DNA from 4 places in the Odoribacter sp. N54.MGS-14 genome. Region 1 is predicted to be linked to each of the others. Evidence: riboswitches for the same ligand, from Rfam matches in the RefSeq annotation. Region 1 holds a riboswitch; each other region holds the start of a gene.
The links. Region 1 has a riboswitch for cobalamin ahead of WS42_RS03765 (acyl-CoA carboxylase subunit beta). Riboswitches for the same ligand answer to the same signal wherever they lie in the genome.
Positions count from the first base shown of each region.

Region 2: linked by a shared signal. The riboswitch ahead of WS42_RS08530 (sirohydrochlorin cobaltochelatase) and the one ahead of WS42_RS03765 (acyl-CoA carboxylase subunit beta) in region 1 are both predicted to bind cobalamin.
Region 3: linked by a shared signal. The riboswitch ahead of WS42_RS08455 (ABC transporter substrate-binding protein) and the one ahead of WS42_RS03765 (acyl-CoA carboxylase subunit beta) in region 1 are both predicted to bind cobalamin.
Region 4: linked by a shared signal. The riboswitch ahead of WS42_RS00830 (anaerobic ribonucleoside triphosphate reductase) and the one ahead of WS42_RS03765 (acyl-CoA carboxylase subunit beta) in region 1 are both predicted to bind cobalamin.

Region 1 is NZ_LARL01000010.1:27,485-29,687, reverse strand. It holds gene WS42_RS03765 (acyl-CoA carboxylase subunit beta) at 1-843, opposite strand, end outside; cobalamin riboswitch at 1,061-1,246, opposite strand; cobalamin riboswitch at 1,606-1,809, shown strand; gene WS42_RS03755 (4-hydroxyphenylacetate 3-hydroxylase family protein) at 2,087-2,203, shown strand, end outside.
Region 2 is NZ_LARL01000035.1:20,069-22,271, reverse strand. It holds gene WS42_RS08535 (TonB-dependent receptor) at 1-385, shown strand, start outside; cobalamin riboswitch at 641-835, shown strand; gene WS42_RS08530 (sirohydrochlorin cobaltochelatase) at 1,025-1,945, shown strand.
Region 3 is NZ_LARL01000035.1:16-2,218, reverse strand. It holds gene WS42_RS08455 (ABC transporter substrate-binding protein) at 1-900, opposite strand, end outside; cobalamin riboswitch at 924-1,114, opposite strand; partial or broken gene WS42_RS08450 (DPP IV N-terminal domain-containing protein) at 1,265-2,203, shown strand, end outside.
Region 4 is NZ_LARL01000002.1:63,675-65,877, forward strand. It holds gene WS42_RS00830 (anaerobic ribonucleoside triphosphate reductase) at 1-850, opposite strand, end outside; cobalamin riboswitch at 949-1,145, opposite strand; gene WS42_RS00835 (C-GCAxxG-C-C family protein) at 1,387-1,866, opposite strand; gene WS42_RS00840 (PepSY-like domain-containing protein) at 1,931-2,203, opposite strand, start outside.

The DNA.
Region 1 (2,203 bases):
GTCATAAGGTTTGTCGGGATCTTCGGGAACAAGGTCTCTGAGACTTTCTTCTATACGGTCCGCCGGATCGTCGGTGGCCAGATAGGGAGCATTCTCGATATTGTTGGAAGGAAGATAGGAAAGCAGCATTTTCACTCCCCGCAAAGTGTTCTCGTCATCGTTGAAAACAAAATCAGCGACTCCTGATTTGACAGCATGTACTGAAGCCCCTCCCAATTCTTCGGGAGAGATGGTCTCATTCAACACTTGTTTAACGACATTGGGGCCTGTAACAAACATATAACTGGTTGCGGCAGTCATAAAGATAAAGTCGGTGAGTGCCGGGGAATAAACGGCGCCGCCTGCTGCCGGACCCATGATCACCGATATTTGGGGAATGACCCCGGAGGCCAGTACATTACGGCGGAAAATACCGGCATATCCGGCCAGACTGGCCACTCCTTCCTGTATGCGCGCTCCTCCCGAATCGATCAGGCCTACAACAGGAGAACCTGTTTTCAGGGCCATATCCTGTACTTTTATAATTTTGGCAGCGTGTACAGAACCCAATGATCCTCCCTGAACATTGAAGTCCTGGGAATAGGCAAATACCTGTCTGCCGTTTATATTTCCAAATCCGGTAATAACTCCGTCTCCATAGGAACGTACTGTTTTACCGAAAGAGGTGGTGGCCGATGGAGAATAAGCATCGACTTCCTCGAAGGTGCCTTCATCAAAAAGAAATTCTATTCGTTCCCGGGCTGTCAGTTTGCCGCGGTTGTGTTGTTTTTCTTCATATGCTTCGCCGTATTGCCGGGCTAAGGCTTCCTGTCTCGCCAGGAATTTTTCAAACGATTTTCTCATGCTAAGTCAGTTTACATCTATTAATTGCTTTATTATTCTGGCAATCTCTTTTAAGATTCGTAAGTGTAGCCGATTGATAATTACTCGTTAATCATCGATTGTTACCGTTGAGCATGGCTTAAACTTAGCTTTCACAAAATAAAGAATACGCAGGGGTATATTTACCCGGACGGGTGTCGGTCTGATAAGGGCTGACTCTGGCTTTATTCCGCGAAAGCATTGTCAATTCGCTGAGGCAGGTATCCTGACTTTCACCGTTTTAGCCGTCCTTCCCGTCTTATGCTGACAGTGGACATGATTGGCCGAACTTTTATGGTGATTACAGTTGCGCGACAGTCCGTGATTTTCACACGGTTCCCTATTCTCCCCATCGTAATGAGGCACCTGAGCGATCTGATTCACATCTTGTAAAGAACTTCAATGGGACAAAAGTATAAAAAATCTTTTATCCGTTGAAATTTTAATAAAATCTTTCCCTTTTCCTTTGTTTTGTTGTTGATTATCAGTGAGTAAAAATTTGTAACTTCTTGTTTTTATAAGAGGCGGGTCTTTGTTGTCCGGATGATCGTCGATTATTTTTATGCATTCCGTTGTTTTTAATCGATTTTTTACTTCATCGGACGTTGAGAGAGGAGAAGGAAGTTCGGGTGAAGGAGGTGTTATTTTATGATTTTTTAGGAGAGGTTTGTTTCATTGCTGCAATTATTTTTCTCATTTTATTTAAAAATTAAAGAAAAAAAGTAGGAATATAAATTTATTTAGGTACATTTGCGTCGTCATGGTGACTCATCCTCACACGGAGGAATGAGTTGAATAGGGAATCCGGTGAGAATCCGGTACTGTACCCTCAGCTGTATGTTCTTTAAAAAGGGTTTTGCATTCTTATGGTCACTTTTTCCTCCGGGAGAAGGGAAGGCCGCAAAATCCGGAACAAGTCAGAAGACCTGCCTGACCTATAATTGCCAGTTGTTCTGGGGAATAAGGACAATGGGTATGTGCGTTGTTTTTCACAATTATTTTGGGAAAAGGGATACGGGTGTGTCCTGGAAAACACGAAGGCATAACCTCGTTTTGGGAGGATGTGTAAAGGATGCTTTTTTATTTTTTAAAAAGGCTGGCGCTATCGTTTCCGTAAAGGGAAAGACGTATGTTATATAGCATACGATAGTTGTCCTTTGTGTCTTTTGATTAGAGAAATAATTCTTTAAATATTGTATTGTTAATCAATAAAACGCCACTAATTATGATGACCAGAGCTGAGTACATTGAAAGCCTCCGCAGATTGAATCTGAAGGTTTATTTTATGGGTGAGCTGATCGAAAATCCTGTCGACCACCCGATGATTCGTCCTTCTATGAAT
Region 2 (2,203 bases), on a different contig from region 1:
TTTTTCGGTGGGGGGAAGTTATCATTTTATGGATACCGAAGATAAGACAACTCAGGAACCGATCGATAAAAGTGTGAAAAATGTCTGGACGGCCAATGCCCGCTGGGGACACCGCTGGGGATTATATCATCTGAATGTCAACCTTAACGGTCGTATTCAGGAAGGGCGCTACTCTAAGACCTATTATTACGATCCTGCTCCCGGTTTTTCACAATGGGATCTGAATACCCGGCATTCTTTTAACTTGAAATCGGTGGTATTGGAACCGGGGTTCGGGGTGGAAAATCTTTTCGACAAAGTCGACGACCGCCCCTGGAATAGTAATTACTCGACTTTGAATCCCGGTCGTTCGTTTTATGTCAGTTTGTCTGTAAGATTCAGTTAGTTTATAAGGTCGAAAATTATTCTTCCGGCTAGTTATATTTAAGAAGTCGAAATATCCTGCTTTATACTTAACGGTGCCCACAGTTAAAAACACTAGTGACAGTTTTAATTGAACGGGCACCGTTCCTTTTTTATAGGAATTGTTGTAGAAAGATAGAACTTAGACTTATCAGACAAACCCTTCGACCTGTAAAAAAGAATGAAAAAACGAATAACTTATTAGTACTGTTTTTATTAGTTATAAACTTTTTTATATATCTTTGCAACCGATTATGGTAATACAGTATTTTTCTTTGCTGTTTAAAAGGGAATCCGGTTGGAATCCGGAACAGTGCCCGCTACTGTGAACCCTGTGTGTAGAAAAGCGTCTTACACCACTGTCCGGATGTAAGGATGGGAAGGTTGCTTTTCTGGGGTAAGTCAGGAGACCTGCCATGATTGTATAGGTAATAAAGCTTTTCCGGGGTCAGAAAAGTTATTATTAATGTCTTAATTTAATCGTTTCATGAAAAAATGGTGTATGCTGGTAACGCTAGGGTTATTTGCCATCGGTTATGTGTCGGTACAAATAACAGGATCAGTCCGAACTAATTGCAGGATAAGAGGTATATTGGATCGTTGAAAATAAAATGATAATCATATGAAATATTTGTTTTTAGTAATAGCGTTGTTTATCGGGCCGGTGTGTATGGCCCATTCCGATGAAAATTTTATAAAATCGGATCTTTTCGGAAATTTAGGAGAGCGGGATAAGGCTGCCATCCTGATCATCCATTTCGGTACCACTCATGACGATACCCGGGTTTTGACAATCGATGCAATCAATGCAAAGATGAAAGAAGCTTTTCCAGGTATCGAAGTCCGGGAAGCCTGGACCTCCCGGATTATCCTGAAGAAATTGAAGGAAAGGGGAGTAGAACGCCTGAATCCGACCCAGGCACTCATTCAGCTGCATGAACAAGGTTATACGCATATTTTAATACAATCTACGAATATAATCGAAGGTACCGAGATGAAAGAATTGCGTCGCGAAGTGGAAGGGCTTTCGCTGAATTTTAAAGATATTCGTGTCGGAAATCCTTTGTTGTATGCTCCTGAGGATTATGCCGTGGTTGTGAAGGCAATTACAGAGGCCATGAATCAGGCTGATAGAGGTGGACAAAAATTATTGGTGGGCCATGGAACACCCGATCCTGCAACAGCTTCGTATGCTATGTTCGATTATATGCTGAAAGCGGAAGGACATCCGGAATATCATGTCGGAACTGTAGAAGGGTATCCGGAATACGAAGACGCTTTGCGGCTATTGAAAAACGGAAAATCCAAAACATTGACTTTGGCCCCCCTGATGTTTGTTGCCGGAGATCATGCTAAAAATGATATAGCAGGCGAATGGAAGGAAAATCTTGAAAAACAGGGTTATAAAGTGAATCTTTACCTGAAAGGGTTGGGAGAAAATCCAACTGTTCAGCAACTCTTCATCCAACATGCCCGGTTTGCTGCCGGACATAAAGCGGTGGATATGGCTACCAGGAAAAAGGGGTATATGCAGGGAAAATAAAAGGTCGATTCTTTTTGCGGAAACCCGCAAAAAGAATAATGGACAGATGTCAATGGACGATGGACAATTATTGGAAGCTTTGCTTCCATCAAAAGATAAAGAAGGGAAGAAGATGAGAATGTAACCATTGATAATCAATCCGATAGGATCTATTCCTTGGGTGTATTGTTTCATTGTCAATTAACCAGGTGCCCGCAGGGTCCCATGACTTTATAAATATTATGAAATTTATAGACTTTCAACTAAATTAAACGAACG
Region 3 (2,203 bases), on a different contig from region 1:
CCAGTAATCTGCCTGGTCGGCTTGATTGTATACCGTTTCGAAATCGAGATATACGCCGCCTGAACGGGGATCGTCTTTCAGGAAATAATCGGCTCCGGCATCTTCGAACACTTGTGCCAGAAAACTTTGTCCTCCTACGGCATACCATGTTCCTCCGTGTATTTCACCGCTGAGTACGACTGGCCGGTGTTCGACCCGGGCTGTCAATCTTTTCAGATCATTGTATTTTTGTTCTATCTCATTGAATATTTTATTCGCCTTTTCTTCCTCTCCGATTAAAAGACCGACAAATTTAATCCACTCGGCTTGTCCCAATGGAGTCGTTTCTTTATAACCCAAATGAGGGACTAGTGGAATATCTACTTCTTTCATAGCGTCGTAGCCCCCTTGTTTGAAGGGAGAGATGAGGATCAGGTCGGGAGCGAGGTTCATAATGATTTCCGCATCGAAATTACCCTCGATACCGATTTTCTGAGTTTTCCCTTCGGCTAACTGTTGTTTGATCGTTGCATTATTCAAAAAGCGGGTACTGCTGATTCCCACGACTTGAGAAGTTGCTCCGAGCTTGATAAAATTAGAGAGTTGTAAAGAAGTCATACAGATGACGCCCCGGATCGGCAGATCGAGTACAGGTATATGCGGGGGAAGCTCAGGATGTGTGCCTCGCTGTCTTAGGGCGAAGGTATATTCCGAACCGGTTTCGCTTTGAGGATCTTTGATATGAAGGAGTCGGTAATTTTCGTGTTGTTCCAGCCAGAAGCCTTGTGCATAACGAATATTCGAACGATCTGTTTGTGTAGCGACAGGGTTTTGTTTTTTGCGGTTACCTGAACGACAGGAACCTAAGGCCAGACAAAAACCGATGGTAAATACCAGTGATAAAAAATAAATCTTTTTCATGCTCTTTTCCTCCGAAAGAAATTTGTTTATTAGCTATGATCGGCAGGTTTTCTGGCTTGTCATCTTTTCTCCTTCCCAAAACGCCCAGGTTTCAGTGGATCATTGAAAAGACCTGCAAAATGACAGTAATGACTTTACAGCTGCGGGGACAGCTTCGGGTTTTCACCGAATTCCCAAATTCCCATGCGGGGATACCGATGCTGCTACAAAGATAGTATTTTAGGCACTTTATCCTGTTAATTTTGTCCAAATTATAAAAAGAATAAATAAAGATTACTACTTTTGGTCACCATGTACTTTTATTTATTGGCCTTTATGAAAGTATGTGTATATGATAATAAGTAGAACGCAAAATGTAAACATGATGAAAAAGATCCTTTTTTTCGCTTTTTTCTGTTGTGCTTTTTTTTCTTATGCACAGAAAGCAGATTTAAAAAATTGTTACAAGTATTCGGAAGAAAATCTGAAGAAGTATTATCACTCTTTGAGTGTATTTCCTTCCTGGATATCCGGGACAGATATGTTTTGGTATAATTATATTACGCCCGGAGGTGCTAAATACTATCTGGTCAATCCGGTCCGTAAAAAAAAACTGGAAATGTTTGACATGGAAGATATGATCGGTAAATTAACCCAAGCTACGGGGATATCATTTAATATCAAAGATTTCCGATTGGGAGGGCTGAAATTTGATGAGGGGGATCCGTATTGTTTTTCTTTTTCCAAGGGAGGACTGGATTTTCATTACAATATCAGAACCCGGGAGCTGAAAAAACTGGACCCTGAACAAGCCTGCCGTTTTTATCCTCCGGCATCCCCTTATTGGTTAAAGTTTTCCCCTGACAGTAGTTACAGTATATATGCTTACCGGCACAATCTGTATCTGCTGAACAGGCAGGATACGGTTCCGGTACAGTTGACCACAGATGGAGAGAAGTATTATTCCTATAGTAATCAGAAGGACAGCGATTCGGATAAAAATACAACTCCCAATATTGTGTGGGCTGGAAATTCTAAGGTGTTTTACTGCTTACGTCAGGACAGGCGTAAGGTTGAAAATTGCTGGGTAGTTGATAATCTGGCCGAACCACGTCCTAAATTGCGTACTTATAAATTCCCTATGCCGGGTGAAAAATATGTTTTTACCTACGATCTGCATTTGTTTTATCCGGAAACCTGCCAACATATTGTTGTGAATATTGATAAATACCCCAATCAGGAGGTTCGGATTGTTGCATCTGATTTGGAAAATTGTCCGGAGGATCTTTATTTTACCCGTAAAAGCAGGACTTGTGATAAAATG
Region 4 (2,203 bases), on a different contig from region 1:
TCCGGTTGATCGCATGTTGTAAAACCCGCTCATCCCCGCTCAAACCGTCCAGCTCAATCCGGACATAATCTTTGATGGGAAAATGGTACAGGTGTTTGTAATCTTCACCGGTAATCTCTTCCAATACTTTCACCTCTTCGATAAAACTATTCCGCACATAAGGTGCCAGATAAAAATCAAAAGCCGGAATCGCCTGTCCGCCATGCATTTCATTCTGAGCCGTCTCGAGCGAAATGCAACCGAGGATGCTAGCCGTCTCGATCCGTTTTGCCGGACGGGATTCACCATGACCGACATAGAATCCGTTTTTCAGGATCTTATCCAAGGGATGCTGTACGCAGGTGAGACTTTTGGTCGGATAATAATCTTTATCGTGTATGTGCAGATATCCTTGCCGAACGGCATTTTTTACTTCTTCTACCAACAAATAATCGTCGACAAACGGCTTTGTCGTTTCACTGGAAAATTTCATCATCATCCCGGCAGGCGTATCCGCATTCATATTGGCATTTTCCCGGGTCACCTCATTCGATTTCGTCTCTATGATTTCCAAAAAGATATCCCGGGTTTTCGCTTTACGGGCCACACTACGCTGATTCCGGTAAGCAATATATAATTGAGCCACATCTTTACGGCGGCTCTTCATCAATTCGATTTCCACACAGTTTTGAATATCTTCGACACTCATCTGCTCCTGTCCCCGGCAAGCGATACGATCGGCAATTTCATGTGCCAATTGCATATCTTCTCCTTTATCGGTATGCAGCATCGCTCTTCTCACTGCAGCAACGATTTTCTCCTCATTAAAGCCAACTACACGGCCATCTCTTTTCAATACAGTCTGAATCATTATTTTACTTTTTAATCATAAACCGATAACTCATAAGGCAAGGAGAGGACAAAAAAAAGACAAGCGAATCCTTCTTTCCGGCCTTTCCTCGAAAGCCTCAGAAAACAATAATTACGGCAGGTCTTCTGACTTACTCCCGGTTTAAACAACCTTCCCGCCAATAACGGCAGTGGTTCTTCTCGGGTTTAAACCGCTCTACGGAGCTTACAGCAGCGGGACTGTCCGGGATTCTCACCCGATTCCCTTTTCATCTCATCCCTACGCTAGGATAAGAACCGAAATCAAGACAAAAATAGAAAGTTTTTTACGAAGAGAAAAATATTTTCAGAAACTTTTCTGACATTTTTTCAAAGTAACAGATTATCAAAGTTTTCCAATACAAATCTTTTAATCTAGAATCCGGCACATTCAAACTATTGATAATCAACATATAACTACAAAACAAAATTCAAATCATCAAGCAATCAAACATTTAAAAGTTTTCCAAAATAAAAATCCAAAAATTAATCGAGTTAATATTTTTCAGCATTGATATTTTATTCTTCGTCTTTTACTTTTGATTTTTCATTTTGTAGATATTCCACCCAAATTCGGGCTGCTTCTTCCACTGTTTTGAGACAAGGACGTTTTTTATAATATTCGGGTGTCCGGGCTTCAGGCACCGGATCGAACCCGATTCTTGAGGGAGTCACCCCCAACAATTCACCGCAGATCAACGAACCGTTACGCTTCACAAATTTCTCTGCCAATTGTTGTACCAGTCTATAATTCGCTTCTTTCCCTTCCCTATCTTTTCCCTCTACACAACCTGTTTCGAGGCCTGCCAATATAAACATTCCGCAAGCAGCACCGCAAGTCATTCTCATCCGACCGATCCCTCCACCGAACGAAGCCGACATCCGTAATGCCTGTTCGAAAGTATAACCATACTCGTCTGCAAAAGCAGCACATACCGACTGTGAACAATTGTAGCCTTGCCGGAATAATTCGACGGCACGCTGTATCCGGTCTTCCATCATCCTATTTTTTAATGTCCGGCAAAAGTAACGAAAGACCGTGAGAATAGGAAATCTATTTCTTCTATTGCGTAATAATATTCCCTTGCAAATCTATATCCAAAGCCATATCGAGTCCCGGTTGTTGTTTAGGGGTCAAAATAAAATGATACCGATCTCCCTGAGGGAATTGCCGATAGTCGACGCTCCGTACGGTATAGTTTTCATAAGCGGTACTATTCAGGACTTCTTTCACCACCGCAGGGACTTCGGAAAACAATACCGGCCATTCTGTATACTGCCAGTTCATCGAGCGATCGAAATAGATTTGTTTAGCTTCGTTGCCGTCCAGCATATT